2 regions of the Variovorax sp. P1_H2 genome follow, and region 1 is predicted to be linked to the other one. Evidence: riboswitches for the same ligand, from Rfam matches in the RefSeq annotation. Region 1 holds a riboswitch; the other holds the start of a gene.
The links. Region 1 has a riboswitch for glycine ahead of gcvT (glycine cleavage system aminomethyltransferase GcvT). Riboswitches for the same ligand answer to the same signal wherever they lie in the genome.
Positions count from the first base shown of each region.

Region 2: linked by a shared signal. The riboswitch ahead of AC1D2E_RS13205 (FAD-dependent oxidoreductase) and the one ahead of gcvT (glycine cleavage system aminomethyltransferase GcvT) in region 1 are both predicted to bind glycine.

Region 1 is NZ_JBFUCJ010000022.1:17,236-25,429, forward strand. Features, by position in the region: gene gcvP (aminomethyl-transferring glycine dehydrogenase) at 1-2,818, opposite strand, end outside; gene gcvH (glycine cleavage system protein GcvH) at 2,845-3,222, opposite strand; gene gcvT (glycine cleavage system aminomethyltransferase GcvT) at 3,275-4,435, opposite strand; glycine riboswitch at 4,486-4,601, opposite strand; glycine riboswitch at 4,617-4,715, opposite strand; gene AC1D2E_RS10495 (hypothetical protein) at 4,750-5,232, opposite strand; gene AC1D2E_RS10500 (TRAP transporter large permease) at 5,314-6,591, opposite strand; gene AC1D2E_RS10505 (TRAP transporter small permease) at 6,588-7,082, opposite strand; gene AC1D2E_RS10510 (TRAP transporter substrate-binding protein) at 7,173-8,144, opposite strand.
Region 2 is NZ_JBFUCJ010000030.1:39,887-60,055, reverse strand. Features, by position in the region: gene AC1D2E_RS13215 (FIST signal transduction protein) at 1-150, shown strand, start outside; gene AC1D2E_RS13210 (D-amino acid dehydrogenase) at 241-1,542, opposite strand; glycine riboswitch at 1,631-1,738, opposite strand; glycine riboswitch at 1,739-1,840, opposite strand; gene AC1D2E_RS13205 (FAD-dependent oxidoreductase) at 1,851-3,092, opposite strand; glycine riboswitch at 3,147-3,254, opposite strand; gene AC1D2E_RS13200 (helix-turn-helix domain-containing protein) at 3,391-4,125, opposite strand; gene AC1D2E_RS13195 (hypothetical protein) at 4,251-5,087, shown strand; gene AC1D2E_RS13190 (MFS transporter) at 5,236-7,191, shown strand; gene AC1D2E_RS13185 (phosphatase PAP2 family protein) at 7,206-7,859, shown strand; gene AC1D2E_RS13180 (hypothetical protein) at 7,966-8,124, shown strand; gene AC1D2E_RS13175 (serine endopeptidase) at 8,344-9,441, shown strand; gene AC1D2E_RS13170 (SDR family NAD(P)-dependent oxidoreductase) at 9,414-10,193, opposite strand; gene AC1D2E_RS13165 (aldose 1-epimerase) at 10,282-11,217, shown strand; gene tgt (tRNA guanosine(34) transglycosylase Tgt) at 11,214-12,386, opposite strand; gene queA (tRNA preQ1(34) S-adenosylmethionine ribosyltransferase-isomerase QueA) at 12,380-13,432, opposite strand; gene recG (ATP-dependent DNA helicase RecG) at 13,510-15,618, shown strand; gene AC1D2E_RS13145 (LysR substrate-binding domain-containing protein) at 15,762-16,727, shown strand; gene AC1D2E_RS13140 (Dps family protein) at 16,821-17,414, shown strand; gene ubiA (4-hydroxybenzoate octaprenyltransferase) at 17,443-18,330, shown strand; gene proC (pyrroline-5-carboxylate reductase) at 18,567-19,421, opposite strand; gene AC1D2E_RS13125 (esterase-like activity of phytase family protein) at 19,418-20,169, opposite strand, start outside.

The sequences.
Region 1 (8,194 bases):
ACTTGGCCTGCCGCAGGCTGGTCAGCGGGAAGGCGCCGAGCTCGCGCGAGTAGGGCCGGGTCCATTCGGTGCCGAGCAGGCTGGCCGCGGTGTGCGGCGCGTTCTTCAGCGGGTTGTCGTCCTTCGGCCAGATGCCTTCCTCGATGCGGCGGATCTCGCCGCGGATCGCGATCATCGCCTCGATGAAGCGGTCGAGTTCGGCCAGCGGCTCGCTCTCGGTCGGCTCGACCATCAGCGTGCCGGGCACCGGGAAGCTCAGCGTCGGCGCATGGAAGCCGTAGTCGATCAGCCGCTTGGCGACGTCCTCGGCGCTGACGCCGCTGGCGTCCTTGAACGGGCGCAGGTCGAGGATGCACTCGTGTGCCACGTGGCCGTTGGGGCTTGCGTACAGCGTCGGGTAGTGGTCCTTGAGCCGCGCGCTGATGTAGTTGGCGCTGAGGATCGCGGTCTCGGTCGCGGCCTGCAGCCCCTTGGCGCCCATCATCCGGCAGTACATCCAGCTGATCGGCAGCACCGCCGCGTTGCCCAGCGGCGCCGCCGACACCGCGCCCACCGCGCCGTTCGACGGCAAGCCGCCGGTCGCGTGTCCCGGCAGGTAGGGCACCAGGTCTTCCACCACGCACACCGGGCCGACGCCGGGGCCGCCGCCGCCGTGCGGAATGCAGAAGGTCTTGTGCAGGTTCAGGTGGCTGACGTCGCCGCCGAACTCGCCCGGCGCCGCCACGCCGACCAGCGCGTTCATGTTGGCGCCGTCGACGTAGACCCGGCCGCCGTGCGCGTGCACGATCTCGCAGAGCTCCTTGACGCGGGTCTCGAACACGCCGTGGGTGCTGGGGTAGGTGATCATCACCGCGGCGAGCGTGGCGCTGTGCTTCTCGCAGGCGCGCTGCAGGTCGTCGATGTCGACGTTGCCGTCGGCGTCGCAGGCGGTCACCACCACCTTCATGCCGACCATCTGGGCGCTGGCCGGATTGGTGCCGTGCGCCGACGAGGGGATCAGGCAGACGTTGCGGTGCGTGTCGCCCCTGGCTTCATGGAAGGCCTTGATGGCGAGCAGGCCCGCGTACTCGCCCTGCGAGCCGGCGTTGGGTTGCAGGCTGATGCCCGCGTAGCCGGTGGCTTCGCAGAGCCAGGCGCGCAGCTGGGCGTCGAGCTGTGCGTAGCCATGCAACTGGTCGGCCGGTGCGAAGGGGTGGATGTTCGCGAACTCGGGCCAGGTGATCGGGATCATCTCGCTGGTCGCGTTGAGCTTCATGGTGCAGCTGCCGAGCGGGATCATGCTGCGATCGAGCGCGAGGTCCTTGTCGCTCAGGCTGCGGATGTAGCGCAGCATCGCGGTCTCGCTCTTGTGGGTGTTGAACACCGGGTGCGTGAGGAAAGCGCTGCTGCGGCGCAGGTCCTCGGGAAGGCGCAGCTGCGCCGTGGCGGCGATGGCGTCGAAGTCGGGTCCCCGCGTGCCGGCCGTTGCGAACAGTCTCCACAGCATCTCGACGTCGGCCCGGGTGGTGGTCTCGTCGAGCGAGAGGCCCAGGTGATGCTGCAGCCGATGGCGCAGGTTGACGCCGGCAGCCAGGGCCCGTTCGTGGATGGCCTGGGTGTCCTCGCCGGTTTGGATCGTGAGCGAATCGAAGGCCGTGCCGTTGACCAGCTCGCGGCCCATCTGTTCGAGGCCCTGGGCCAGCACCGCCGTCAGCAGGGCGACGCGCTGCGCGATGCGGCGCAGACCCTCGGGCCCGTGGTAGACCGCGTACATGCTGGCGACCACCGCCGGCAGCACCTGCGCGGTGCAGATGTTGGAGGTGGCCTTCTCGCGCCGGATGTGCTGCTCGCGCGTCTGCAGCGCGAGCCGGTAGGCCGGCTGGCCGTGGGTGTCGACGCTGACGCCGACCAGTCGGCCGGGCAGCGAGCGCTTGAACTCGTCGCGGCAAGCCAGGTAGGCCGCATGCGGGCCGCCGTTGCACATCGGCATGCCGAAGCGCTGGGTGGTGCCGCAGACGATGTCGGCATCCCACTCGCCGGGCGGTGCCAGCAGCGTCAAGGCCAGCAGATCGGCTGCCACGCAGAAGGCGGCTTCGCACTGGTGTGCATAGCCGGCGAGCGGACGCAGGTCGTGCACCTGGCCGGTGGTGGCGGGGTACTGTGCGAGCGCGCCGAAGAAGCCGCCGCTGGCCATCAGATGCGGCAGGGTCTCGGACGCGGTGCTGACCTTGACCTCGATGCCCAGCGGCGCGGCGCGCGTGCGGATCACCTCGATGGTCTGCGGATGGCAGTCGCCCGAGACCAGGAACACGTTGCTCTTGCTCTTGACGCTGCGCCGGGCCAGCGTCATTGCCTCGGCGGCCGCGGTGGCCTCGTCGAGCATCGAGGCGTTGGCGATCGCCATGCCGGTGAGGTCGCAGACCATGGTCTGGAAATTGACCAGCGCCTCCATGCGGCCCTGCGAGATCTCGGCCTGGTAGGGCGTGTAGGCGGTGTACCAGGCCGGATTCTCGAGCACGTTGCGCAGGATCACGCCGGGCGTGTGGGTGCCGTAGTAGCCCTGGCCGATGAAGCTCCTGGCCACCTTGTTCTTCGCCGCGATCGCCTTCAGCTCGGCCAGCGCGTCGGCCTCGGTGATCGGCGCCGGCAGCCGCATCGGGCGGCTGCGGCGGATTGCCGGCGGCACGATGCCGTCGATCAGTTCGGCGCGTGTGGTCGAACCGACCGCAGCGAGCATGGTCTGCTCGTCGTCGGCTTCGATGCCGATGTGGCGGGCGATGAATTCCTCGGCGTTCTGGAGGTCGCGCAGCGAGAGGTGGGAAGGCACGGGAGTCGGCATGGAGGGCTCGGGTGATGGTGCGGGAATCAGCTTTCGGCGGAGAACTTCTCGTAGGCGGTCCCGTCGAGCAGCGCCTCGAGCTGGGTCGGGTCGCTCATGCGCACCTTGAAGAACCAGCCCGCATCCATCGGCGCGCTGTTGGCCAGCGAGGGGTCGGCGCGCAGCGCCTCGTTGACCTCGGTGATTTCGCCCGAGACCGGCATGAAGACGTCGGCCGCGGCCTTGACCGATTCGACGACACCGGCGACGTCGCCCTGCGCGAAGCCCTTGCCGACTTCGGGCAGGTCGACGAAGACCACGTCGCCGAGCGCATCCTGCGCGTGCACCGTGATGCCGACGGTGACCAGCGCCGCGTCGGCTTCGGGGCGCACCCACTCGTGGTCCTTGGTGTACTTGAGGGTCATGGGAAGAACTCCTTGAAGAAAGGCTGGCTTGGAAAAATCGGGTGAGGGACTGTCAGCCCCGGTGGTAGCGGGCCGGCACGAAGGGCATCGTGCTGACTTCCATCGGCACCGGCTTGCCGCGCACCATGGCCTGGATCCGCGTGCCGGGCTCGGCATAGGCGAGCGCGACATAGCCCATCGCGATCGGCCGGTCGACGCTGGGGCCGAGCAGGCCGCTGGTGACCTGGCCGATGGCCAAGCCCTCGAAGGACTCGAGCACGGTGCCGTCGCGCACCGGCACGCGCTCCAGCGCCACCAGGCCGACGCGCTTGCGCTTCAGTGTCTCGTGGTCGAGATGGCCGGCCGTTCCATTGGCGGCGATGAGCTGCGCCAGCACCCGGGCCGCACCCGGGAAGCCGCCTTCGCGCGCTCCGCCGCTGCGCCGGACCTTCTGGATCGCCCAGCCCAGCGCGGCCTCGACCGGCGTGGTGCTTTCGTCGATGTCGCTGCCGTAGAGGCACAGGCCGGCCTCGAGCCGCAGCGAATTGCGCGCGCCCAGGCCGATCGGCTTGACCTCGGGCTGGGCCAGCAGCAGGCGGGCCAGCGCTTCGGCGTCCTTGGCGGCGACCGAGATCTCGAATCCGTCTTCGCCGGTGTAGCCGCTGCGCGTGACGAAGGCCGTGATGCTGCCGATCTGCACCGCGCCGCCGGTCATGAAGACGAAGCGCTCGACGCCGGGCGACAACCTGGCCAGCGTGGCCGCGGCCTGCGGGCCCTGGAGCGCGAGCAGGGCGTGGTCGGGCATCGGCAGCACCTGGCAGCGCTGGCCGATCCGGGCCTGGATGTGGGCGATGTCGGCCTGCTTGCAGGCGCCGTTGACGATCACGAACAGTGAATCGTTGCCTTCGTTGAAGAACATCAGGTCGTCGAGGATGCCGCCCTGTTCGTTCAGCAGCAGCCCGTAGCGCTGCTTGCCGGGCGCCAGCCCGATGACGTCGACCGGCATCAGGCTTTCGAAGGCGGCGGCGGCATCGGGCCCGGCCAGGCGCAGCTGTCCCATGTGGGAGATGTCGAACYGGCCCGCGGCCTCGCGCGTGTGCTTGTGCTCGGCCATCAGGCCGGTGGGATATTGCACCGGCATCGAATAGCCGGCAAAGGGCACCATGCGGGCGCCGAGCGCCAGGTGCAGGCCGTGGAGCGGGGTCTTCAGCAGATCGTCGGATGCGGCAGCCAAGGGCGGTTCTCCAAAAGGGGCAGTGCTTGTTCCATGGCGAGAAGCCATGGGCCACCCCTGCTGTCCGCTTTACCTGAGAGATTCGCCCCACGATCGGGGTTTGCTCCTTCGGTGGGCGGTGCGACGCGACTTTCGCGACCAACCGCCTCTCTCCAGCAAGGAAACGCCCTGAATTGGGGCGTCTTGTCAGTCCTTTTGCCTGAGCGTTCGGGCCCTTGGTTCGGGGGACCTGCGCCTTCGGCGGCCCCACCGCGGCGGGACGCTCTCCTGACCGTTGGAGTGTAAGGGAATCGGCGGGCCGCCGGCCGGCGACTTCAATGCACCGGCGACGCGGGGAGCAGTTTGTCGATGCGCTCGCGGATCGCCTCGGCGCGCGCGACGCCCGCCATCTTCTCGATCTCGTCGAGCATGGTGCTGGCGGTGGCCAGCATCGAGGTCCGGTCGCGCGCCGCCCGCAGCGCCTCGCGCAGGCGTTCGGCGAGCACCGGATCGCGGCGCACGAACATGCGCTCGCAGAGGTCGAACAGGAACATGCGCGTGGTGGCCATCGAGGGCTTGCCGTCGAAGGCGTCCGCCGCGACCGGCGCATCGTCGATCGGGCGGTCGCGGAGGTAGCCCTCCTGCACCAGGTGGCGCGCCACCCGGCCGGCTTCTTCGCGGCCGCCGAACAGCGCCCCGAAATCTGTCAAGGAGCGCTGGCCGTCGGCCATCAGCAGCAGGGCGCGCTCGCGCTGGCCCAGCGTGCGGCGGCCGGGCTGGAGCTCCAGGCGCGCTTTGTCGGTCTTGGTGAGGAACATGGATTGCGGTGGCGATCGGTAGACGAGCGCCGCAGCATGGAGCCCCCGCGTGACGGTTTGATGAAACCGCCCGCCCAGCCGCTATTTCGCGTAGACCAGATCACGCAACCCGAGCGAGATGCCGGGCACGTAGGTGACCACCATCAGGCAGGCCAGGATCACCAGCACGAACGGGATGAGGTACGGCACGATGCGGTCGAGCGAGATGCGTGCCACCGTGCAGGCCGCGAACAGGTTGACGCCGAAGGGCGGCGTGATCATGCCGAGCGCCAGGTTCACCACCATGACCAGCCCGAAGTGCACCGGATCGATGCCGAAGTGCTGCGCCACCGGCGCCAGGATCGGCGCCAGCACGATGATCGCCGCGCTGGTCTCGATGAACATGCCGATCACGAACAGGGCCGCATTGACGCCGAGCAGAAACATTGCCGGCGACTGCAGCACCTCCTGCAGCCAGCGGCCGATCGCGTCGGGCACGCCGGCGCGCGTGATCAGGAAGGCGAACAGGCCGGCGTTGGCGATGATGAACATGATCACCGACGAGGACACCACCGACTTGCGCAGCACCGCATAGAGTTCGGCCGGCCTGATCTCGCGGTAGATCAGCGTGCCGACGATCAGCGCGTAGAGCACCGCCACCGCCGACGCCTCGGTGGGCGTGAAGATGCCGCCGTAGATGCCGCCCAGGATGATCACCGGCATCAGCAGCGCCCAGCCGGCGCGCCAGGTCGCGGTGCCGACGCCGAGCCGGCCGTCGCCGTCGTTCTTGCCCAGTCCCTTGAACTTGCAATAGACGTAGACGAAGGCCATCAGCGCCAGGCTGATCAGGATGCCCGGGCCGAAGCCGGCGATGAACAGCTCGCCGATCGAGACCTCGGCGCTGACGCCGTACAGGATCATCGGGATCGAGGGCGGGATGATGACGCCGAGTTCGGCGCTGGTGGCCTGCAGCGCGGCCGCGTAGCCGACCGGGTAGCCGTGCTTGATCAGCGCCGGGATCAGGATCGCGCCGATCGCGAAGGTGGTCGCCACCGAAGAGCCCGACACCGCCGCGAAGATCATGCAGGTCAGCACGCAGGTCATCGGCAGGCCGCCCTGCACGCCGCCCACCAGGCTCTTGGCGAAGTCGACCAGCCGGCGCGAGATGCCGCCGGTCTCCATCAGGTTGCCGGCCAGGATGAAGAAAGGAATGGCGGCGAGCGGAAACTTGTTGATCGCGTTGAACATCTCCTTGACGGAAATCAGCATGTTCGCGTTGGAGGCCTGGATGCCGAGCACCGAGGCCAGGCCGATCGAGACGGCGACGGAGATGGTGAGTGCGAAGCACACCACCATGGTCGTGATCATCACGGCGGTCATTGAGCGGTTTCCAGTTCGTTGCGCTGCGGGTCGATCAGGTTGGCGATGATGCCGATGACGCAGAACAACCCGCCCACCGGCAGCGCCGCGTAGGCCCAGAACATCGAGACCGATTCGAGCCCGGCCATCGACTGCACGCTGCCGCGCTGCGCGTAGTCCCAGCCCCACCAGATGATGACTGCGATCAGGGTCAGCGCGGCCAGGCATACGACCCAGTCGAGCACCCGGCGGACCTTGGGCGGGCTCCAGCGGTAGAGCACGTCGACGCTGACCATCGCGCCCTGGCGGAAGGCGGTCGGGATGCCCATGAAGACCATCCAGATCAGGCTGATGCGGATCAGGATCTCGGACCATTCGGCCGGTTGTTCGAGGACGAAGCGGGTGACGATCTGGAACACGCCGAGCGAGGAGGCGACCACCAGCATGAAGCAGGCGATCGCCATCGCCAGGCCGGTGGTCCAGCGGTCGAGTGCGAGGAAGGCGGATTTCATAGGGGCATCAGGGATTCGAACGAAAAAGCGCCCGCCAGTGAGACTGAGCGGGCGCGCGCTGCCGCGAGAATGTCGCGGCCGCGGATGGCATTACTTGACGTCGCGGATCTTGTCGAGGTTGGCCTTGCCGAACTGCTTCTCGAACTCGGCGTTGACCGGTGCCAGCGCGGCGACGAACCTGGCCTTGTCGACGTTGTCGATCACAGTCATGCCCTTGGCGCGCAGATCGGAGACGCCCTTGGCATCGTCCTCGTCGACGCGAGCCCGGTTGGCCTTGATGGCTTCCTTGGCGGCGTCGAGGAAGGCCTGCTTGTCGGCGGCGCCGAGCTTGTCGAAGGCGGCCTTGTTCATCACGAAGATGCAGGGCGAGTAGACGTGGCCGGTCAGGGTGAGGTGCTTCTGCACCTGGTCGAACTTGGCCGAGATGATGACCGGCAGCGGGTTCTCCTGGCCGTCGACCGTGCCTTGCTGGAGCGCAGTGAAGACCTCGGGGAAGGCCATCGGCGTGGTGATGATGCCGAAGCCCTTGTAGGCCGCGATGTGCACCGGGTTCTCCATGGTGCGCATCTTCAGGCCCTTGAGGTCCTCGGGCGCCTTCACGTCGCGCTTGCTGTTGGTCATGTGGCGGAAGCCGTTCTCGCCCCAGCCCAGCGCCTTGAATCCCTTGGCGTCGAACTTGACCAGCATGTCCTGCCCGATCGGGCCGTCCAGCACGGCGCGGGCGTGTGCCTTGTCGCGGAACAGGAAGGGGACGTCGAGGATCTTGGTCTCGGGCACGAAGTTCGGCACCGGGCCGGTCGAAGAGAAGGCGAGTTCCTGGGTGCCGAGCTGCACGGCCTCGATCGATTCGCGCTCGCCGCCGAGCGAGCCGTTGTAGAAGGTCTCGACCTTGTAGCGGCCGTTGGTGCGCGTCGCGACTTCCTTCGCGAAGGTGTCGATGGCGACCCCCTGGTGCGAGTTCTGCGAGGTCGAGATGCTGATCTTCATCGTCGTCTGCGCAAGGGCCGCGCTCGCGATGCCAAAGCCGAGGATCAGGCCTGCGGCCAGTTGGCTCAATTTCATGGGGATGTCTCCAGAATGGGAAAGAGTGCGGGCCCGGGCCCGCAAGGCAG
Region 2 (20,169 bases), on a different contig from region 1:
CACTTCGGGGCCCCCGGCGCCGAGCTCCAGATCGTGCGCCATGCGCTCGGCGACGTCCCGCTGGTCGGCTTCTTCGCCGCCGGCGAGATCGCCCGCAACCACCTCTACGGCTATACCGGCGTGCTGACCGTCTTCACGGGCGATGACTGAAGGCCCCCACGCTCCCCCACTGCGTGTGGGTCGCTGCCCCCCGAGGGGGCCGCAGGCCGCCTTGGGGCGGCCCGGCGCCGGCCTGAGAGCTTAGGCCGGCTGCAGGGTCGGGGACAGCCCTGAGCGGGCACCGGTGAAGGCGAAATCGACCTCCGGCGCCAGCCCGCTGACGATCCGCGCGATCGACTTGCCGGAGCCGCAGGCGTGGGTCCAGCCCAGCGTGCCGTGGCCGGTGTTGAGGAACAGGTTGGGAAGCCTGGACGCCCCGATCAGCGGCACGTTGCTCGGCGTCACCGGGCGCAGCCCGGTCCAGAACTGGGCCGCGGAGGCGTCGCCGGCGCCCGGGAACAGTTCCTCCACGCGCCGCACGATCGCCTCGCAGCGCACGGGGTTCAGGTCGCGGTCGTAGCCGTTGAGCTCGGCGGTGCCGGCAATGCGCAGGCGGTCGCCCGCGGCCGAGGTGTAGCGCGAGAACACCAGCTTGAACTCGTCGTCGGTCAGCGAGACCTGGTGCGCCTTGGAGGCGTCCCGGACCGGCATCGTCACCGAGTAGCCCTTGGCCGGATAGATCGGCAGCCGGATGCCCAGCGGCGCGGCCAGGAGGGGGCTCAGCGAGCCCATCGCCAGCACGTAGGCGTCGCCGCGGATGCGCTGGAAGCGGCCTTCGTCGTCGGTCGCCTCGACGTGGTCGAGGCGGCCGCCGGCTGCGCGCAGCGCGGTCACGGTATGGCTCATGAGGAAGCGCACGCCGGCTGCCTCGGCCAGCCCGGCCAGCCCGCGCGCGAAGCGGTTGGCATCGCCCGATTCATCCTCGGCCGTGTAGGTCGCGCCGGCCAGCTGCGGCCGGATGTGCGACAGCGCGGGCTCGAGCCTCACGGCCTCGTCGGCCGAGATCACCCGCCGGTCGCAGCCGAGCGCGCGCATCTGCTCGGCGGGCTCCAGCGCGGCGTCGAACTCCTTCTGCGTCGTGTAGAAGTGCAGGATGCCCTGCGTGCGCTGGTCGTAGTCGATCCCGGTGTCGCGCCGCAGCTGCTGCAGCGTGTCGCGGCTGTAGGTGCCCAGGCGCACGATCTGCTCGATGTTGTGGCGGGTGCGCGCCGGCGTGCATTCGCGCAGGAACGAAAGGCCCCAGAGCCACTGGCGCATGTCGGCGCGGATGCGGAACAGCAAGGGCGCATCTTCCTTGCCGAGCCATTGCAGCACCTTGAGCGGCGCCCCCGGGTTGGCCCAGGGCTCGGCATGGCTGACCGAGATCTGGCCGCCGTTGGCAAAGCTGGTTTCCGCCGCCGGCGTGGCCTGGCGGTCGATCAYGGTCACATCGTGGCCGAGTTGCTGGAGGTAGTAAGCCGAAGTCACGCCGAGCAGGCCGGCGCCAAGAACGATCACGCGCATATCGAGAACCCTTGATGGTTGCAGCGCTCGAACGCAACGGAGACGGCATGCTGTCGAAACGAAAGCAACCGGACCGTGCGTCCAAGTTGCCGCTCCCCCTGTCCTCGGTACCTGAGAGATTCACCCGCTGCGCCCGCAGCGGGTTTGCTCCTTCGGTGCACCACGCGCGGCGTGATGGCTCTCCAGACGGCTTTGACAGTGAACTGCAGTACGAGCCCATCGCGTGGGCCGACCTGAGCGTTTATGGGAGTTTGCGCCTTCGGTGGGGCCCCTGGGCCCGCTCTCCTGCAGTGGGCGGATTGTAGCGGCTAAGGGCGCCGGAAGGCGAAGTCGAGTTCGGGCCGAAGTCCGCTGACGATCCGCGCGATCGACTTGCCCGCGCCGCAGGCATGGATCCAGGTTCGAGCGCCGGGCGCGGTGTTCAGGAACAGGTTGGGGAGGCGGGTCTTGCCGATCATCGGCAGCCGGTTGGTGCTGGCCGCGTGCATGGCGGTATCGAAACTGGCCCGCGCGGCGTCGGCGACGCCGGGCAGCAGCATCTCGGTGCGGCGCACGATCGCCCGGAAGCGGTCCGAGTCGGGCTCGGCCTCTTCGTCGAGCCCGGCCCGCACGACGGCCCGGACCTGCAACTGGTCGCCGGCCGGCGTTTCGATGCGCGTGATGCGCAGCTTGCCCTGGCGGTCGCGCAAGGGCATGCGCGGCGCCAGCGAAGGGTTCAGGATCGGCATCGTGACGATGTATTCGCGCACGAAGCGCAGCGGCATGTCGATGCCCAGGTCTTCGGCGTGCGGCACGCTCGACGCACCCAGCGCCAGCACGTAGGCCTGTGCGCGCAAAGTGGTCGGCTCGCCGGCGGCATCGAGCAGCTCGACATGGTCGATCCGGCCGTTGCGTTCCTTGAGCGACACCACGGTGTGCCGCGTCATGAAGCGCACGCCGGCGGCGCGGCACAGGAACACCAGGCTGGCGGCGAACTGCGCCGGATCGCGCGCCGGGTCTTCCTGCGCGTGGGTCGCTCCGGCCAGCTTGCCGCCCATCGCCTTCAGCGCCGGTTCCAGGACGATGGCTTCGTCGGCCGACAGCAGCCGTTCCTCGCAGCCGAGGCTGGACCAGTGCGTGGCGCCGGCCGTCCGGACCCGGAAGGCCTCGGGATCGGTGTAGATGTTCATCAGGCCGGCCGAGCGCGAGCCCTGGGGCACTCCGGCTTCGTCGCGCAGGGCGCGCGCGCTCTTGCGGCTGTACGCCGCCAGTCGCACGAGATGGTCGAGGGGATCGCGCTTGGCCGGCGTGCCGACGGCCCGGTCCATCAGCCTGGAGAGGCCGCGACGGATGCCGCTGCACAGCCTGGACAGCTTCCTGCCGCGCCGGGGCGATGCCGCTGCGGCCGGCGCTGCGGTCGCCAGGCCGCGTGCCTTGGCCGCCGGCGTCGCATGCCGGTCGACCACGGTCACTTCGTGTCCGAGCTGTTGAAGATAGTAGGCCGAGGTCACGCCGAGCAAGCCCGCGCCAAATACAACCACGCGCATGTCCGAATCCTTTTGGGAGGGCATGAACGGCGGGCGTTAGCGCTTACTGTAAAAGCGGCAAGACCCGGGGTTCAGACTGCCGCTCCCCCTGTCTCTGTTACCTGAGAGTTTCACCACGCGGCCACTGGCAGCGGGCTTGCTCCTTCGGTGCACCACTTGGCGTGGTGGCTCTCCAGTCGGCGATTGATCGAATGAGGCAGTGCCTGAACCGCGGTTTGGGCGGTTCACCTGAGCGTTCATGGGAGATTGCGCCATCGGTGGGACGGAAGCGTCCGCTTTTCTGCTGGGCGGATTTTATAGAGGAAACCGGTTTCCGTGTTTTTCAGGCCCGGCGCAGGCGGGTGAACAGCTCGAACTCCCAGTTGCGCATGCCCAGCAGCAAGGTGTAGCCCTCGCGCTCCTTGGGGGTCAGTTTCTGGTCGGTCTGGTGCTGCTGCGCAAAGTCCTGGGCCACCCGCTGCAGCCGGTCGAGGAAGGCCGGTGCCAGCGACTTGCTGATCGATCCGTGCACCAGCAGCAGGCCCTCGGCCGGCCCGTCGAAGCCGCCGCGGTAGTAGTCGAGCACCACGTTCTCGCGGAAGAAATCCATCACCGGCCCGTGCGGGCGCCAGCGGAAGGTCTTGGCGAGCTTGAGTCGGTAGCGGTTCAGCGGCCGCAGCTCGATGATGCCGATCCGGTCCAGTTGGGCCAGGTAGCCGATGCACTCGGCCTCGGTGATCCGGTAGGCGCCGACGATCTGCTCCAGCGTCCACTGGCTCAGCACGCAGATCGCCAGCAGCAGCAGCTTCTTGTCCTTGACCACCGCCTTCTCCTGCTCGAGCGTGAGCTCCTTGAGCAGGGGCTGCGCGTCCGCCACCCGGCGCGCCAGCTCGGCGAAGTCGATCTTGAGGGCCCGGCAGATGGCGTCGACCCGGGTCAGCGGCATGTCGCCCTTGGCCAGCATCCGCTTGACGCTGGACTCGGCCATGTCCAGCGACTTGGCCAGGTCGGCATAGGTCATGCGGGCGGATTTGAGTTCGTTCTTGAGGGCATTGACCAGGTCGACGGTGGTACTCATGGCGGAAGGGAGTATTGCGGATTGATACCCGGGGTGGTGAAAAAGTGCTCCGTATCGATTCTCGATGCCGTCCGAGGGGTTGACAACCTAGATTCCACCTCCTCGAGCACCCATCGGAGCCTGCCATGTCCCTGCCGTCCCTCTCCCGCCGCGAACACGCCCTGCTGGCGCTGGCCGTGCTGCTCGTCGGCGCGGCGGTACTCGGTCCCACGGTTCCGGCACCGGGCGCGGCCGCCTTTGCCGATGGCCGGTCCTGGCGCGCGCTGCCGAACGCCGTGAACGTGTTGAGCAACCTGCCTTTCGCCGTGCTGGGCCTCTGGGGCCTGCGCTGCCTGCACTGGCTGGACCGCGCCCATGACCAGCTGCAGGACGCCGCACCGCTGCCCCAGGCCGTCGCGCCGGCGCCTGTCAATGCGCTCGACTGCGCCTGGATGTTCTTCGCCGGCCTGGTTCTCACGGCGCTCGGGTCGGCCTTCTACCACCTGCAGCCCGACGACCTGCGGCTGGCGGCGGATCGGGCCGGCATGGCGGTGGCCTTCGCGGGGCTGGTCGGCTTTGCGGTCTGCGAGCGGGTCAGCGCCCGCGCCGGCTGGACGGCCGCCTGGTTCACGCTGGCCGGCGGGCTGCTGGCCGCGGCCGTCTGCCATGGCACCGGCAACGCATGGCCCTGGGCGGTGCTGCAGTTCGGCGGCATGGCGCTGGTGCTCGCGCTGGCGCTGGTTCGCCCGGTGGCCGGCGCCATCGGCCTCAAGCTCGGCGGGCTGCTGTTCTTCTACGCGCTGGCCCAGCTGTTCGAGCTGGCCGACCCCGCGATCTACGCCGCGACGCACCAGCTGCTGTCGGGCCACAGCCTCAAGCACCTGACGGCGGCCCTGGCGGCGCTCCCGGTGCTCCACGCCTTGCAGACGATGGGGCGGCAGACGCTGCGGCACAATTCGCACGCCGCCCCCCTGACCGCCTGAGACCTTGCGGGACAGATCAAGAAACTGCGCAGCAGTTTTTGCTCTGTCCTCAACTGACTAAGACCTTGCGGGACAGACCAAGAAACTGCGCAGCAGTTTTTGCTCTGTCCTCAACTGACCAAGCCCCCGTCCGCCGCCCCCCCCCCGAATGACGACACCCACCACCGAAGCCGCATCCGCCAGCCAGCCCGAGGGGCCGTCGCACGCCAACCAGTTCACGCTGCTGCGGCAGCGGCGCTTCGCGCCCTTCTTCTGGACCCAGTTCGCCGGCGCAGCCAACGACAACCTGTTCAAGTTCGCCTTCACGGTGATGGTGACCTACCAGCTGCAGCTGAACTGGATGCCTCCGGCGATGGCGGGGCTGGCGATCGGCGCGCTGTTCATCCTGCCCTTCCTGTTGTTCTCGGCCACCGCCGGGCAACTCACCGACAAGCAGGACAAGACGAAGATGATCCGCTTCGTCAAGAACCTGGAGATCGCGATCATGGCGATCGCCGCCTGGGGCTTCCTGCGGGCCGACGCGGCGGTGCTGCTCGGCTGCGTGTTCCTGATGGGGCTGCACTCCACCCTGTTCGGTCCGGTCAAGTTCGCCTACCTGCCGCAGGTGCTGGCGCCGCGCGAGCTCACCGGCGGCAACGGCATGGTCGAGATGGGCACTTTCGTCGCCATCTTGCTGGGCCAGGTCGCGGGCGGCCTTCTGGTGGCCTTGCCGCAGGTCGGCCATGCCACCGTGGCCGTCGCCTGCCTGCTGCTGGCCCTGGCCGGACGCGCGGTGGCGCAGGCGATCCCGCCGGCCCCGGCCACCGACCCGGGCCTGGCGATCAACTGGAACCCGGTCAGCGAGACCTGGCGCAACCTGAAGCTCGCGCATGGCAACGTGGTGGTGTTTCGCTCGCTGCTGGGCATCTCGTGGATGTGGTTCTTCGGCGCCGTCTTCCTGGCCCAGTTCCCGAGCTTCGCGAAGGAGGTGCTGCATGGCGACGAGCAGGTGGCTTCGCTGCTGCTGGTGGTGTTCTCGGTCGGCATCGGCGCCGGCTCGCTGCTGTGCGAGACGCTGAGCCGGCGCCAGGTCGAGATCGGCCTGGTGCCGCTGGGCGCGATCGGCATGAGCGTCTTCGCGATCGACCTGTACTTCGCCTCGCGCGGGCTGCCGGCCGGGGCGCAGCTGGGGCTGGGCGCGTTCACGGCCCAGCCGGCGCACTGGCGCGTGATGGCCGACCTGGGCCTGCTGTCGCTGTTTGCCGGGCTCTACAGCGTGCCGATGTACGCGCTGATCCAGATGCGCAGCCAGCCCACCCACCGGGCCCGTATCATCGCGGCCAACAACATTCTGAATGCGCTCTTCATGATCGCCAGCTCGGTCATCGCCGGGGCGTTGCTGAAGGGGGACTTCACGATTCCCCAGATCTTCCTGTTCACCGGCATCGCCAACGCGTTGGTCGCTTTCTACATCTTCATGCTGGTGCCCGAATACCTGCTGCGCTTCGTGGCCTGGGTGCTGTCGCACTTCGTCTACCGCTTCGACATCCGGGGCCAGGAGCACATTCCGGCCGACGGGCCGGCGGTGCTGGTCTGCAACCATGTGAGCTTCATCGACGCGGTGCTGCTGATGGCCGCCAGCCCGCGCCCGATCCGCTTCATCATGGACCATCGGATCTTCCGCGTGCCGGTGCTCGGCGGGCTGTTCCGGCTGGCCAAGGCGATCCCGATCGCGCCGCAGAAAGAGGACCCGGCCGCCTACGAACAGGCCTTCGCCGACGCCGCCCAGGTGCTGCGCGACGGCGATCTGCTCGCCATCTTTCCCGAGGGCGCGATCACCCGCGACGGCAGCCTGCAGCCCTTCAAGGGCGGCGTGATGAAGATCCTCGATGCCGCCCGCGCCGGCGGCATCGAGCCGCCGGTGGTTCCGATGGCGCTGACCAACCTGTGGGGGTCGTACTTCAGCCGGATCGAGGCGCGCGACGGCCAGAACGTCGCCATGGTGCGGCCGTTCCGGCGCGGCTTCTTCAGCCGCGTGGGGCTCCGCGTCGGCTGTGCGATGCCCCGCGCCGAAGTGCAACCCGAGACCCTGCAGCGGCGCGTGAGCGTGCTCCTCGGCACCTGAGGTCCGTCCGGCCGATGCCCAGCCCCCGCGAGATCCTGCACGTGCTCACCTGGCTGGGCGACAGCGGCTTCCTGCTGCCCGCTGCGCTCTGGATCGCGGTCTGGCTCGGCATCCGCAGTCACACCCGACCGCTGGCGCTGCTGTGGATCCTGCTGTTCGGTTTCGGCGGCAGCCTGATCGCCAGCTCCAAGATCGCCTTCCTCGGCTGGGGCATCGGCAGCGCCAGGCTCGACTTCACCGGCTTCAGCGGCCATACGGCGATCGCTGCCAGCGTCTGGCCGGTGGCCTGCTGGCTGGCCGTCTCGCGCTGGGAGCATCCCGTGCGGGTCGCGGCGGCGGTCTTCGGATGGCTGCTCGCCGCCTTCATCGGCCTCACCCGGCTGGCGCTCGATGCCCATTCGCTGTCGGAGGTGGTCGCCGGCTATGCCCTCGGCATGGTGGTCAGCGCCACTTTCCTCTGGTGGCAGCACCGGCTGCCGCATCCGCGCGTCAGCTGGACGCTGGTGCTGCTGAGCCTGGCCACCCCGATGTTCTTCCTTCGGCCCGGCACGCCGGCGCCGACCCAGGGCCTGCTCGAAGTGATCGCCGTGCGGCTGGCCGGGATCGAGCGGCCCTTCACGCGCGCGGACCTGCTGGCGGGCCGCCGGACGCCGCTTGGTATCAAGTAGCGATACCGGCGGCGCAGGGTACCGCGACCACGACACGAATGCGCTTCGGGCGGCGAAGGGGCGGACCATGATCCGCGCACTTTCACTTCCTGGACGAGAGGATCCCATGAAGCAGTACCTGCTCACGTTTCTGGTCGCGGCCTGTGCCGCGTGCACCCGTATCGTCGCGCCGGCCGCAGCCTCCCTGCAGGGCGAGGCCATCGTCAGCGCGTCGATGCCCCCGGCCATGGGCCGCGTGCTGCCGCAGGCCGGGAATTCGTGGTGAAGCGCGAGCCCACCAATTTCGGCCCCTACGAGCGCGAGTACCGGGAGCGCGTGTCCCATCCGCAGCATGTGATGAAGGTGGTGCTGCAGACGGGCCTGGTGGCCGCGACCGTGATCGTGGCCGGCGTGTTCGTGTTCCCGATGAATCCCGAAGCCGGCCCCGCGGTCGTCCAGAATCGGCCGCCGGCAAGCAACACAACGTCCCGAGAGGAAGAATGCAATGAGCAAGGCACTGCGCCTGTCCGAAAAGTGGTTTCGCCGCGGCCTCTGGGGGGTGGCGATTGTGTTCGCTGGCTTCCTGGTCGGGCTCGGTAGCACGATCGTCGGCGACCTGCCGCGGGTCGAGCACCGGATCGAGCTCGACGATTTCATCGACCGGGCGGCGGCCGACCCGTTGCGCCACACGGTGCGCGATGCCGAGCGCAGCGAGCAGCAGGCCGCGCGCGAGCGCGAGCAGGCCGATCTCAAGCTGGTCACCGCGCAGCAGGCCAGCCGGGCGGCGCGCGAGACCTTCGGCAACTGGCTCGCCACCCGCCGCGCCACCGCCCAGCCCGATCAGGACACCGAGTTGATCGCCCGCACCCGGGCCCTCGATGCCCTGAAGGCGAAGGAGGACGAGGCCGAGCGCAACGTGGTGGCGCAGCGGCAGATCGCGCTCGACGCCCGGCAGTCGCGCCAGCGGGCGCAACAGCAGCTGCTGGTGCTCGAGGAGGCGGCGCGCAAGCGGCTCGATGCCGAGAACCGCAAGGTCGAGTTGCGGGTGTTCCTGTACCGGCTGGCGCTCACACTGCCGCTGCTGGTGATCGCCGGCTGGCTGTTCGCGAAGAAGCGCAAGAGCACCTGGTGGCCCTTCGTCTGGGGCTTCATCTACTTCGCGCTGTTCGCCTTCTTCGTCGAACTCGTGCCCTACCTGCCGAGCTACGGCGGCTACGTTCGCTATGTCGTGGGCATCGTGCTGACGGTGCTGGTCGGGCGCTACGCCATCCTGGCGCTCAACCGCTACCTGGCGCGGCAGAAACTGGCCGAGGCGCAGCCCGAGACGGTGCGCCGCAACGAGCTGAGCTACGACACGGCATTGGCACGGCTGTCCAAGAGCGTCTGCCCGGGCTGCGAGCGCCCGGTGGACCTCAAGAACACCGAGATCGACTTCTGTCCGCACTGCGGCATCGGCCTGTTCGACCATTGCCGTGCCTGCGATGCGCGCAAGAGCGCCTTCGCCAAGTTCTGCCATGCCTGCGGCACGGCGGCGGATCCAGGTGCTGCGCCCCGCGCGCCGTTGCCGGGGCCGCTTCAGGTCCAGCCGGCGTCCACCACGTAGTCCTGGGCGGTGCACATCTTCGAATCGTCGGCGGCGAGGAACAAGGCCATGCTGGCGATGTCCTCGGCCATCACGCGGCCCGGCAGGCACTGGGCCGCGTCGATCTCGGCGGCCGATTCGGGCTTGACCCAGAGCCGCAGCTGGCGCTCGGTCATGACCCAGCCCGGCACGATCGCGTTGACCCGGATGTTGGCCTTGCCGAGGTCGCGCGCCAGCGAGCGCGTGAGCCCGCGCGCGGCCGACTTGCAGGCCTGGTAGACCGGATAGCCGGCGCCCTTGATCATCCAGCTGATCGAGCCGAAGTTGATGATCGAGCCGCCGCCGAGCGCGCGCATGTCGTCGGCCACCGCCTGGGCAGCGAAGAACTGGTGCTTGAAGTTGACCGCCACGAGACGGTCGAAGTCCTCGCTCGTGACGTCGGCCATCTGGTGCCGGCGGTCGTTGGCGGCGTTGTTGAGCAGCACCTGGATCGGCCCGAAGCGCGCGCGCACCGCGGCGATCGTGGCGGCCAGCGCGGCCACGTCGGTGACATCGCAGGCCTGGAACAGCGGCGCGTTGCCGCCGCCCAGCTGCTGCGCCAGCGCCGTGCCGGCCGCGGCGTCGAGGTCGCAGAAGCCGACCCGTGCGCCCTGCGCATGGAAGGCGCGCACCAGGCTCTCGCCGATGCCGGAGGCGCCGCCGGAGATGAAGACGGTGCGTCCGGCCAGCGATGGGTAGATGGCGGAGGGGGCAGGGGAGGTCGATGAGTTCATGCGCAAATTCTGACCGTCCGCCGTGTCGCTCGCCACCCGTGTGAACGAGAATGCGCGCGTTTGCAACACCTGACGGGATGCCAATCGAATGAGCGCAGACCTCACCCACCCAGCCGGCCCGGAAGGACTGGTCGAACTCGCAGCCGGCCCGATGCGCCTGCTGCTGGCCCCGCGGGTCGGCGGCGCCATCGCGGTCCTGCACGAGCAGCGCGGCGGCGAGCGGCTCGATTGGCTGCGGCCGGCCTCCGCCGAGGACCTGGCGCGGGGCGATCCCTTCGCGATGGGCAGCTTTCCGCTGCTGCCGTGGTGCAACCGCATCCGTGACAGCCGCGCGCGGTTTGCCGGCCGCGACATCGCGATCGCCGCCACGCACCCGGCGCGGCCGTCCGGCAAGCATGCGCTGCACGGTCTCGGATGGCTCCGGCCCTGGCAGGTGGCCGAGTCCGGGCCGGCGCAGGCCCGCCTCGCGCTGGCCTTCGAGGCCGACGGTCAATGGCCCTGGGCCTTCGAGGCGACGCAGCGTTTCGAGCTCGATCGGTCGGGGCTTCGCTGCACGCTGGCGCTGACCAACCGCGACACGGCGCCGATGCCCGCCGGCATCGGCCACCACCCGTACTTTCCGCACCGTCCCGGGACGCGGCTTCGGACCGCCACCGCCGCCATGTGGCGCGCCGATGCCGAGGTGATGCCGGTGGCGCTCGAGCCGACTGCCGAGGTGGCGCGGCTGCGCGAGGGCGTTGCGTTGTCGGAACTCGACCTCGACAACAACTTTACGGGCTGGCAGCGCGAGGCCCGCATCGAGTGGCCCGATGCCGGGCGCACGCTGGTGCTGGCGGCCGATTCGCCACTGGACTTCTTCGTCTTGTACTGCCCGCGCGGCGGCGGCCATTTCTGCGCCGAACCGGTGAGCCAGTGCACCGACGCGATCAATCTCTCGGATCGGCACGGGCCGACCGAGATCGGCGGTGCGGTGCTGGCCCCGGGCGAGACCCTCTCGGGGTCCTGGTCGCTGCGCTCGGCCTAGATGCCGCGCGCCCGATCAGCCTTGAAGCGGGCGCGGAATTCGGCAAAGCTTCCGGCGTCGAGCGCGTCGCGGATCTCGCGCATCAGGTTCAGGTAGTAGTGCAGGTTGTGGATGGTGGTCAGCATCGGGCCGAGCATCTCGCCGCAGCGGTCGAGGTGATGCAGGTAGGCGCGGCTGAAGCCGTCGCGCCCGCCCGCTTCCCACGGCACGCCCGAGGCGCCGGCACAGGCGTGGCAGCTGCAGCTGGCATCGATCGGCTGCGGGTCGCTCTTGTGGCGGGCGTTGCGCATCTTGAGGTCGCCGTAGCGTGAGAACAAGGTGCCGTTGCGCGCGTTGCGGGTCGGCATCACGCAGTCGAACATGTCGACGCCCTGCGCCACGCCTTCGACCAGGTCCTCGGGCGTGCCGACGCCCATCAGGTAGCGCGGCTTGTGGGCCGGCAGCCGGTGCGGCGTGTGGCCCATGATGCGCAGCATCTCGTCCTTGGGCTCGCCGACGCTGACGCCGCCGATCGCGTAGCCCGGAAAGTCCATCTCGACCAGCTGCGCGAGCGATTCCTCGCGCAGGTTCTCGAACATGCCGCCCTGGACGATGCCGAACAGCGCATTCGGGTTCTCGAGCCTCGAGAACTCCGCCTGGCAACGCTTCGCCCAGCGCAGGCTGAGCGCCATTGACTGGCGGGCTTCGGCCTCGGTCGTCACGTGACCGTCGACGTCGTAGGGCGTGCACTCGTCGAACTGCATCACGATGTCGCTGTTGAGGAGGGTCTGGATCTGCATCGAGACCTCGGGCGTGAGGAAGAGCTTGTCGCCGTTGACCGGCGATGCGAATTTCACGCCTTCCTCGCTGATCTTGCGCATCGCGCCGAGCGACCAGACCTGGAAGCCACCCGAGTCGGTGAGGATCGGCTTGTCCCACTTCTCGAAGGGGTGCAGGCCGCCGAAGGCCGCCATGACGTCGAGGCCGGGCCGCATCCACAGGTGGAAGGTGTTGCCCAGGATGATCTGGGCGCCCATCTCGTGCAGGCTGCGCGGCATCACGCCCTTGACCGTGCCGTAGGTGCCCACGGGCATGAAGATCGGGGTCTGCACCACGCCGTGGTTCAGCGTGAGCGTGCCGCGGCGCGCATGGCTTTGCGGGTCGGTGGCGAGGAGATCGAAGTTCAGCATGATGTGACAGGGGTTCGTGCAAGCAGCATGGCGTCGCCGTAGCTGAAGAAGCGGTAGCGCTCGCGGATCGCGTGGGCGTAGAGCGCCATCGCGTGTTCGTAGCCCGCGAAGGCGCTGACCAGCATCATCAGCGTGCTCTTGGGCAGGTGGAAGTTGGTGACCAGCAGGTCGACGTGAGCAAACGCGAAGCCCGGCGTGATGAAGATGCGGGTGTCGCCGCTGGCCTCGCCGCTCTTGGCCCAGCTCTCGAGCGTGCGCACGGTGGTCGTGCCGACCGCGATCACGCGGCCGCCGCGCGCCTTGCACTCGGCGATGGCGCGCTGGGTCGCCTCGGGCACCTCGTAGCGCTCGGCATGCATGGTGTGCGCGGCGATGTTCTCGGTCTTCACGGGCTGGAAGGTGCCGGCGCCCACGTGCAGCGTGACGCTGGCGCGCCGCACGCCGCGGGCCTCGAGTTCGGACAGCAGCACGTCGTCGAAATGCAGCGCTGCGGTCGGCGCCGCCACCGCGCCGGGCACGCGCGCGAACACGGTCTGGTAGCGGCGCTCGTCGTCGGCCGAATCGGTGTGCGCGATGTAGGGCGGCAGCGGCACGTGGCCGCAGCGCGCCATCAGCGCGTACGGGTCTTCGCCCGCCGGGCTGTCGAAGCGGAAGCGGAACAGCGCGCCGTCCTCCTCGGGCCAGCGGCCCAGCAGCGTGGCCGTGAAGCCCCCGGTCATCGCCAGCGTGGTGCCGATCGGCGGCTTCTTGCTGACCTTCATGTGCGCCACCACCTCGGGGCCCTGCAGCACGCGCTCGACCAGCAGCTCGAGCTTGCCGCCGGTGGGCTTCTCGCCGAAAAGCCGCGCCTTGACCACGCGCGTGTCGTTGAACACCAGCAGGTCGCCGGGCCGCAGCAGCGAAGGCAGCTGGTTGAAGATGCGGTCGACCGGTGCGGGGCCGGTGCCGTCGAGCAGGCGCGAGGCGCTGCGTTCGGCGGCGGGATGCTGGGCCACCAGGTCGGGCGGCAGGTCGAAATCGAAATCGGAAAGCGTGAAGGCGCGCATGGTGCTTGAGGGCCGGACGGGCCCGTGCCAAGGAGGCATGGGAAAGAGGGAGGCGAGGAGCCGGGCAGAATTGTCCCATGCCCGCCGAGTCCAAGCCCCTGTCCGCCGAAAAGCCCGTTGCCGCGCCTGCGCCCGGCACCGGGCTCAGCGTGGTCCAGCGGGCGTTGCGCAAGCTCGGCCTGGTGCGCGACATCGATTTCGCGCTCTACCTGCCGATGCGCTACGAGGACGAGACCCGCATCGTGCGGCTGGCCGACGTGCGGGACGGCGAGATGGCGCAGATCGAAGCCGTGGTGACCGAGTGCGAGGTGGTGTTCCGGCCGCGGCGCCAGCTGATCGTGACGGTGGACGACGGCAGCGACACCTGCCAGCTGCGCTTCTTCAATTTCTACCCCTCGCAGCAGAAGCAGCTGGCCGTCGGCGCCCGGGTGCGGGTGCGCGGCGAGGTGCGCGGCGGCTTCATCGGGCGGCAGATGATGCATCCGGCCGTGAAGGCCGCCGGCACCCAGCTGCCGGAGGCGCTGACGCCGGTCTATTCGACCATCGCCGGGCTGGCCCAGCCGGTGCTGCGGCGCGAGGTGCGCAGCGGCCTGGCGCGGGCGGTGCTCGACGAGACCCTGCCGGCGGGCGCCACGCCGCACGGTGCCTGGGGGTTGCGCCGGGCGCTGAGCTTCCTGCACTATCCTGCGCCCGATGTCTCGATGGCCACGCTCGAGGATCACAGCCATCCGGCCTGGCAGCGGCTGAAGGCCGACGAACTGCTGGCGCAGCAGCTGTCGCAGCTGCAGGCGCGGCGCGCGCGGGCGGCGCAGCGGGCGCCGGTGCTGGACGCCGCGGTCTACGGCGCTTCGCTGCATCGCGAGCTGCTGGCCGCGCTGCCCTTCGCCCTGACCGGCGCGCAGCAGCGCGTCGGCGAGGAGATCACGCGCGACCTGGCGCGCGCGCTGCCGATGCACCGGCTGCTGCAAGGCGACGTCGGCTCCGGCAAGACCGTGGTGGCGGCGCTGGCGGCGGCGCGCTGCATCGACGCCGGCCACCAGTGCGCGCTGATGGCGCCGACCGAGATCCTGGCGGCCCAGCATTTCGGCAAGCTGGTCGGCTGGCTCGATCCGCTGCTGGCCGAGCGGGGCCTGCGCGTGGCCTGGCTCACGGGCAGCCAGAAGAAGAAGGAGCGCGACGCGATGTCGGCCGCGGTCGAGAGCGGCGAGGCGGCGCTGGTGATCGGCACCCACGCGGTGATCTCCGAGAAAGTGCGCTTCAGGAAGCTCGCGCTGGCGATCATCGACGAGCAGCATCGCTTCGGTGTGGCCCAGCGCCTGGCCCTGCGCGGCAAGGCCGTCGGCGAGCTCGAACCGCACCTGCTGATGATGAGCGCAACCCCGATCCCGCGCACCCTGGCCATGAGCTACTACGCCGACCTCGACGTCTCCACGCTCGACGAGCTGCCGCCGGGCCGCACGCCGATCGTCACCAAGCTGGTGGCCGAGCACCGCCGCGACGAGGTCATCGACCGGATCCAGGCCCAGCTGCAGCAGGGCCGGCAGGTCTACTGGGTCTGTCCGCTGATCGAGGAGAGCGAGGCGGTCGACCTGCGCAACGCCACGGAGACCCGCGACGAACTGGCCGATGCGCTGGGCGACCAGGTCGGCGTCGGCCTGCTGCATTCGCGCATGCCGACCGCCGAGAAGCAGGCGGTGATGGAAAGCTTCACGGCCAACAAGCTGCAGGTGCTGGTCAGCACCACGGTCATCGAGGTCGGGGTCGACGTGCCCAACGCCTCGCTGATGGTGATCGAGCATGCCGAGCGCTTCGGGCTCTCGCAGTTGCACCAGCTGCGCGGCCGCGTCGGCCGCGGCGCCGCGGCCTCGGCCTGCGTGCTGCTGTACGCGCCGAACGAAGGCGGCCGGGTCGGCGAGACCGCGCGGGCGCGGCTCAAGGCCATGGCCGAGACCAGCGACGGCTTCGAGATCGCGCGCCGCGACCTCGAGATCCGCGGCCCCGGCGAATTCCTCGGCGCCCGCCAGTCGGGCGCGCCGCTGCTGCGCTTCGCCGATCTCAGCACCGACGTCATGCTGCTCGACTGGGCCCGCGCGCTGGCGCCGCAGATGCTCGATCGGCATCCCGAACTCGCCGCCAGACATGTGGACCGCTGGCTCGGGAGCAAGGCCGAATACCTCAAGGCCTGACCCCAAGGCGGCGCAGCCAGGCCGGTTGGTGAAACACCGCGGAACCGGCTCCGCCGGGCCGCCGGTGTTGCCCCCGGCAGGGGGTGGGCGCCCCGACACGAAGTGCGGGGCAACCTGGGGGCGAGCAATAATTGACGAAAACTATGACGTTAACGGAACTCAAATACATCGTCGCTGTCGCCCGCGAGCGCCACTTCGGCAAGGCCGCCGAGGCCTGCTACGTCTCGCAGCCCACGCTGTCGGTGGCGATCAAGAAGCTCGAGGACGAGCTCGAGGTCAAGCTCTTCGAGCGCAGCGCCGGCGAAGTCACGGTGACGCCGCTGGGCGAGCAGATCGTGCAGCAGGCGCAGAGCGTGCTCGACCAGGCGGCCAGCATCAAGGAGATCGCCAAGCGCGGCAAGGACCCGCTGTCCGGGCCGTTGAACCTCGGCGTCATCTACACCATCGGCCCCTACCTGCTGCCCGACCTGGTGCGCCAGAACATCGCCCGCACGCCGCAGATGCCGCTGGTGCTGCAGGAGAACTTCACCGTCAAGCTGCTCGAGATGCTGCGCGCCGGCGAGATCGATTGCGCGATCATGGCCGAGCCCTTTCCCGACACCGGCCTGGCGGTCGCCTCGCTCTACGACGAGCCCTTCATGGCCGCGCTGCCGGCGCACCATCCGCTGGCCGATCGCGAGTCGGTGAGCTCCGACGAGCTCAAGAAGGAAACCATGCTGCTGCTCGGCACCGGCCACTGCTTCCGCGACCACGTGCTCGAGGTGTGCCCCGAGTTCGCGCGCTTCTCGAGCAATGCCGAAGGTATTCGCAAGAGCTTCGAGGGCTCCTCGCTCGAGACCATCAAGCACATGGTGGCTTCGGGCATGGGCGTGACGCTGGTGCCGCGGCTGTCGGTGCCGGCCGAGGCGCTCAAGCCGCGCACCAAGGGGCGCAAGGAGGTCGAGCAGATCGTGCGCTACCTGCCGGTGCGTGACATCCATGGCGGCGAGCCGCCGACACGCCGCGTGGTGCTGGCCTGGCGCCGCAGCTTCACGCGCTACGAGGCGATCGCAGCCCTGCGCAACGCGATCTATGCTTGCGAACTGCCAGGCGTCAGGCGTCTGTCCTGACGTCCTGCGATAGAGTGCGGCTGTTGCGAAGCGGCCCTCTCCGCTGGCCCCTGTTTGCTGCCGTCAACCCTCCTGTAGAAAGAACCTGTCGCCATGGCCAAAGTCATCAAGAAGCCGAAGTCGCCCGCCACGCCCGCGCCAGCACCCTCCGCCGGCAAGGTGCCGAAGAAGGGGGGCGTCAAGGTCGCCGAGGAATCGGGCAGCCGCAGCGCGCCGATCATCAACATCGGCATCGATCGGCAGGACCGCGCCGCCATCGCCGAGGGCCTGAGCCGTGTGCTGGCCGATACCTACACGCTCTACCTGACCACCCACAATTTCCACTGGAACGTGACCGGCCCGCACTTCAATTCGCTGCACGCGATGTTCATGGGCCAGTACACCGAGCTGTGGGGCGCGACCGACGTCATCGCCGAGCGCATCCGCGCCCTGGGCCACTACGCGCCGGGCTCCTACGCCGAGTTCAGCAAGATCGCCACCGTGCCCGACGTGCCGCAGACGCCGCCCAGGGCGATGGAGATGGTGCGAATCCTGGTCAAGGGCCACGAGACCGTGTCGCGCATCGCGCGCGCGTTCATCCCGGTGGCCGAGGAAGCCGGCGACGATCCGACCGCCGACATGCTGACCGCCCGCTGCACCGTGCACGATCAAACGGCCTGGATGCTGCGCTCCCTGCTCGAAGAGTGACTCGCTGGCAGTGGCCCACCCCGTGTCGATGATGCCCGGGCGTTCACGGATCGCGCTGTGGCTCGACCTGATCCGCTGGAACCGCCCGGCGGGCTGGCTGCTGCTGCTCTGGCCGACCCTGGGCGCGCTCTGGTTCGCCGCCGGCGGCTGGCCGGGCTGGCACCTGCTGGTCGTCTTCGTGCTCGGCACCATCCTGATGCGCAGCGCGGGCTGCTGCATCAACGATGTCGCCGATCGCGAGTTCGACCGCCATGTCAAGCGCACCGCGCAGCGGCCGGTCACCAGCGGCGCGATCTCGGTGAAGGAGGCGCTGGCGGTGGGTGCGGTGCTCGCGCTGGCCGCCTTCGCGCTGGTGCTTAGCACCAACCTCGTGACGGTGCTGTGGTCCTTCGTGGCGCTGGCCGTGACGCTGGTCTATCCCTACGCCAAGCGCTTCGTCTCGATCCCGCAGGCGGTTCTTGGCATCGCCTTCAGCTTCGGCATCCCGATGGCTTTCGCGGCGGTGCGCGCCGAGGTGCCGGCGCTGGCCTGGTGGCTGCTCGCGGGCAACCTGTTCTGGGTGCTGGCCTACGACACCGAATACGCCATGGTCGACCGCGACGACGACCTGCGCATCGGGATGAAGACCTCGGCGATCACCTTCGGGCGTCTGGACGTCGCGATCGTGATGGCCTGCTACGCGATGTTCCTCGTGGTGTGGACCGCGGTCGGCGCCGGCAGGGGCCTCGGCCCGGTCTTCTACCTGGCGATCGCCGCGGCGGCGGGCCAGGCGCTCTGGCACTGGCGCCTGATCCGGGACCGCACGCGCGAGGGCTGCTTCAAGGCCTTCCGCCTCAACCACTGGCTCGGCTTCACGGTCTTCGCCGGCGTCGCCGCGGGGTTTGAGCTCGCCCCCAGGTTGGCTCACTTCGTGTAGCTGCCCACCCCCTGCCGGGGGCAACACCAGCGGCCTGGCAAAGCCAGATCCGCGGTGTTTCACCAACGGGCCTGGCTGCGCCGGCCGTGAAACTGACGGTGCTCTTGCTTCTTGGCGGCGCGAAGCGCACGCCTGTTGGTGGGCAGTCGCGGAACCGGCTTCGCCGGGCCGCTGACTGCGCCCCCGGTAGGGGGTGGGCGCCCGGACACGAAGTGCCGGGCAACCTGGGGGTGAGCCTATGCTCCGAATTCGGCGGCCAGTTCGCCGGCGCGGCGATGGGCCGCGTGGACCGCGGCCTTGAACTTGCCGGCCAGGTCGGCGTTTTCCATCGCCGTGATCGCCGCATAGGTGGTGCCGCCCTTGGAGGTCACGCGATCGCGCAGCACCGCCGGCGGTTCGCTGGCGCCGGCAGCCAGCGCCGTCGCGCCCGAGAAGGTGCCGACCGCAAGCTGGTGGGCCTGTTCCGGTGTCAGGCCGAGCTCGATGCCGGCCTCGGTCAAGGCCTCGATGAAATAGAACACGTAGGCGGGCCCGGAGCCGGAAATCGCGGTGACCGCGTCGAGCGCCGCCTCGGCATCGACCCAGAGCAGTTCGCCGGTGGGGCCCAGCACCTGTTCGACCCGCTTGCGGCCCGCGGCATCGACGGCGCTGCGCGCGAACAGTCCGGTCATGCCCCGGCCGACCAGTGCCGGCGTGTTGGGCATGGCGCGCACCACCCGTTCGGTGCCGAGCCAGCGGGCGATGCTGTCGGACGGGATGCCGGCGGCGACGCTGACATGCAGGGCGTCGGGTGCCAGCCCGCGCACCGGTTTCGTGGCCTCGGCGAAGTGCTGCGGCTTGACCGCCCAGACGATGACTTCGCAGCGTGCCAGGGCCGGGCCGGCCTCGGCCTGGGCGACGATGCCGAAGTCGCGCGCCAGGCGCTCACGGGCCTCGGCGAAGGGCTCGACCACTTCGAAAGTGGCGGCCGGCGTGTCCTGCCGGATGAGACCGGCGATGACTGCGCTGGCCATGTTGCCGCCGCCGATGAAGGCGATCGGCGGCAGGGGGGCCGGCTCCTGGCGGGGCAGGAAGGTGACTGCGATGTTCATGATTTGTCCGTGAATTCGAAGGCGGCGAACTGGGTGACCTGCTGCGGATTGAAATTGTCGTCGCTCAGTGCAACCAGCATGCGTCGGCCGTCGGGCAGATCGGGGCCCCAGCAGAGCCCCTCGGTATTGTCGAGGCGCGAGAGGCCGAGCGTGGCGAAGTCCGCCACCCGCCTTTTCGGCGCCGGGCGGTGATTGTCCGGCGACAGCGCATCGAGAGCCAGGGTGTCGCTGGCTTCGCGGGTGTCGATCTCGTAGAGCCGCAGCGAATTCCCGATGCCCGTCGCATAGGCGCGCTCGAGCACCAGCATGCGGTGGGCGTCGATCATCAGCACCTCGCTGACGCCGTTGTCGGCGTAGGTGCCGGGCAGCAGCGGCCGCAGCGGGATCGCGTCGGGCTGGTAGGCGATCTGGCGCCGGGCCTGGCCGCTCGCCAGGTCGATCCGGGTGAATCGGCAGGGGCCGCCCGGGGCGCGCAAGCTCGGCACCGGGCCGTCCTGGATCATCGCGTTCTCCATGGCGACCCAGGCGTCGCGGCCGTCCGGCGTCAAGGCCAGGCCTTCCAGGCCGAGGTTGTCCCGGGGGCCGCGCTGGCCGCCGCGGTCGGCGGCGAACATCGGCGGCAGCGCGATCTCGCGCACCAACGTGCCGTCACGCCGCGACTCGTAGAGGGCAGGGCCGAAGCCTCGCACGACGTCGCCCTCGCTGGTCCAGAGCACCGTGCCGGTGTCGGGGCGCCAGCGGATGGCCT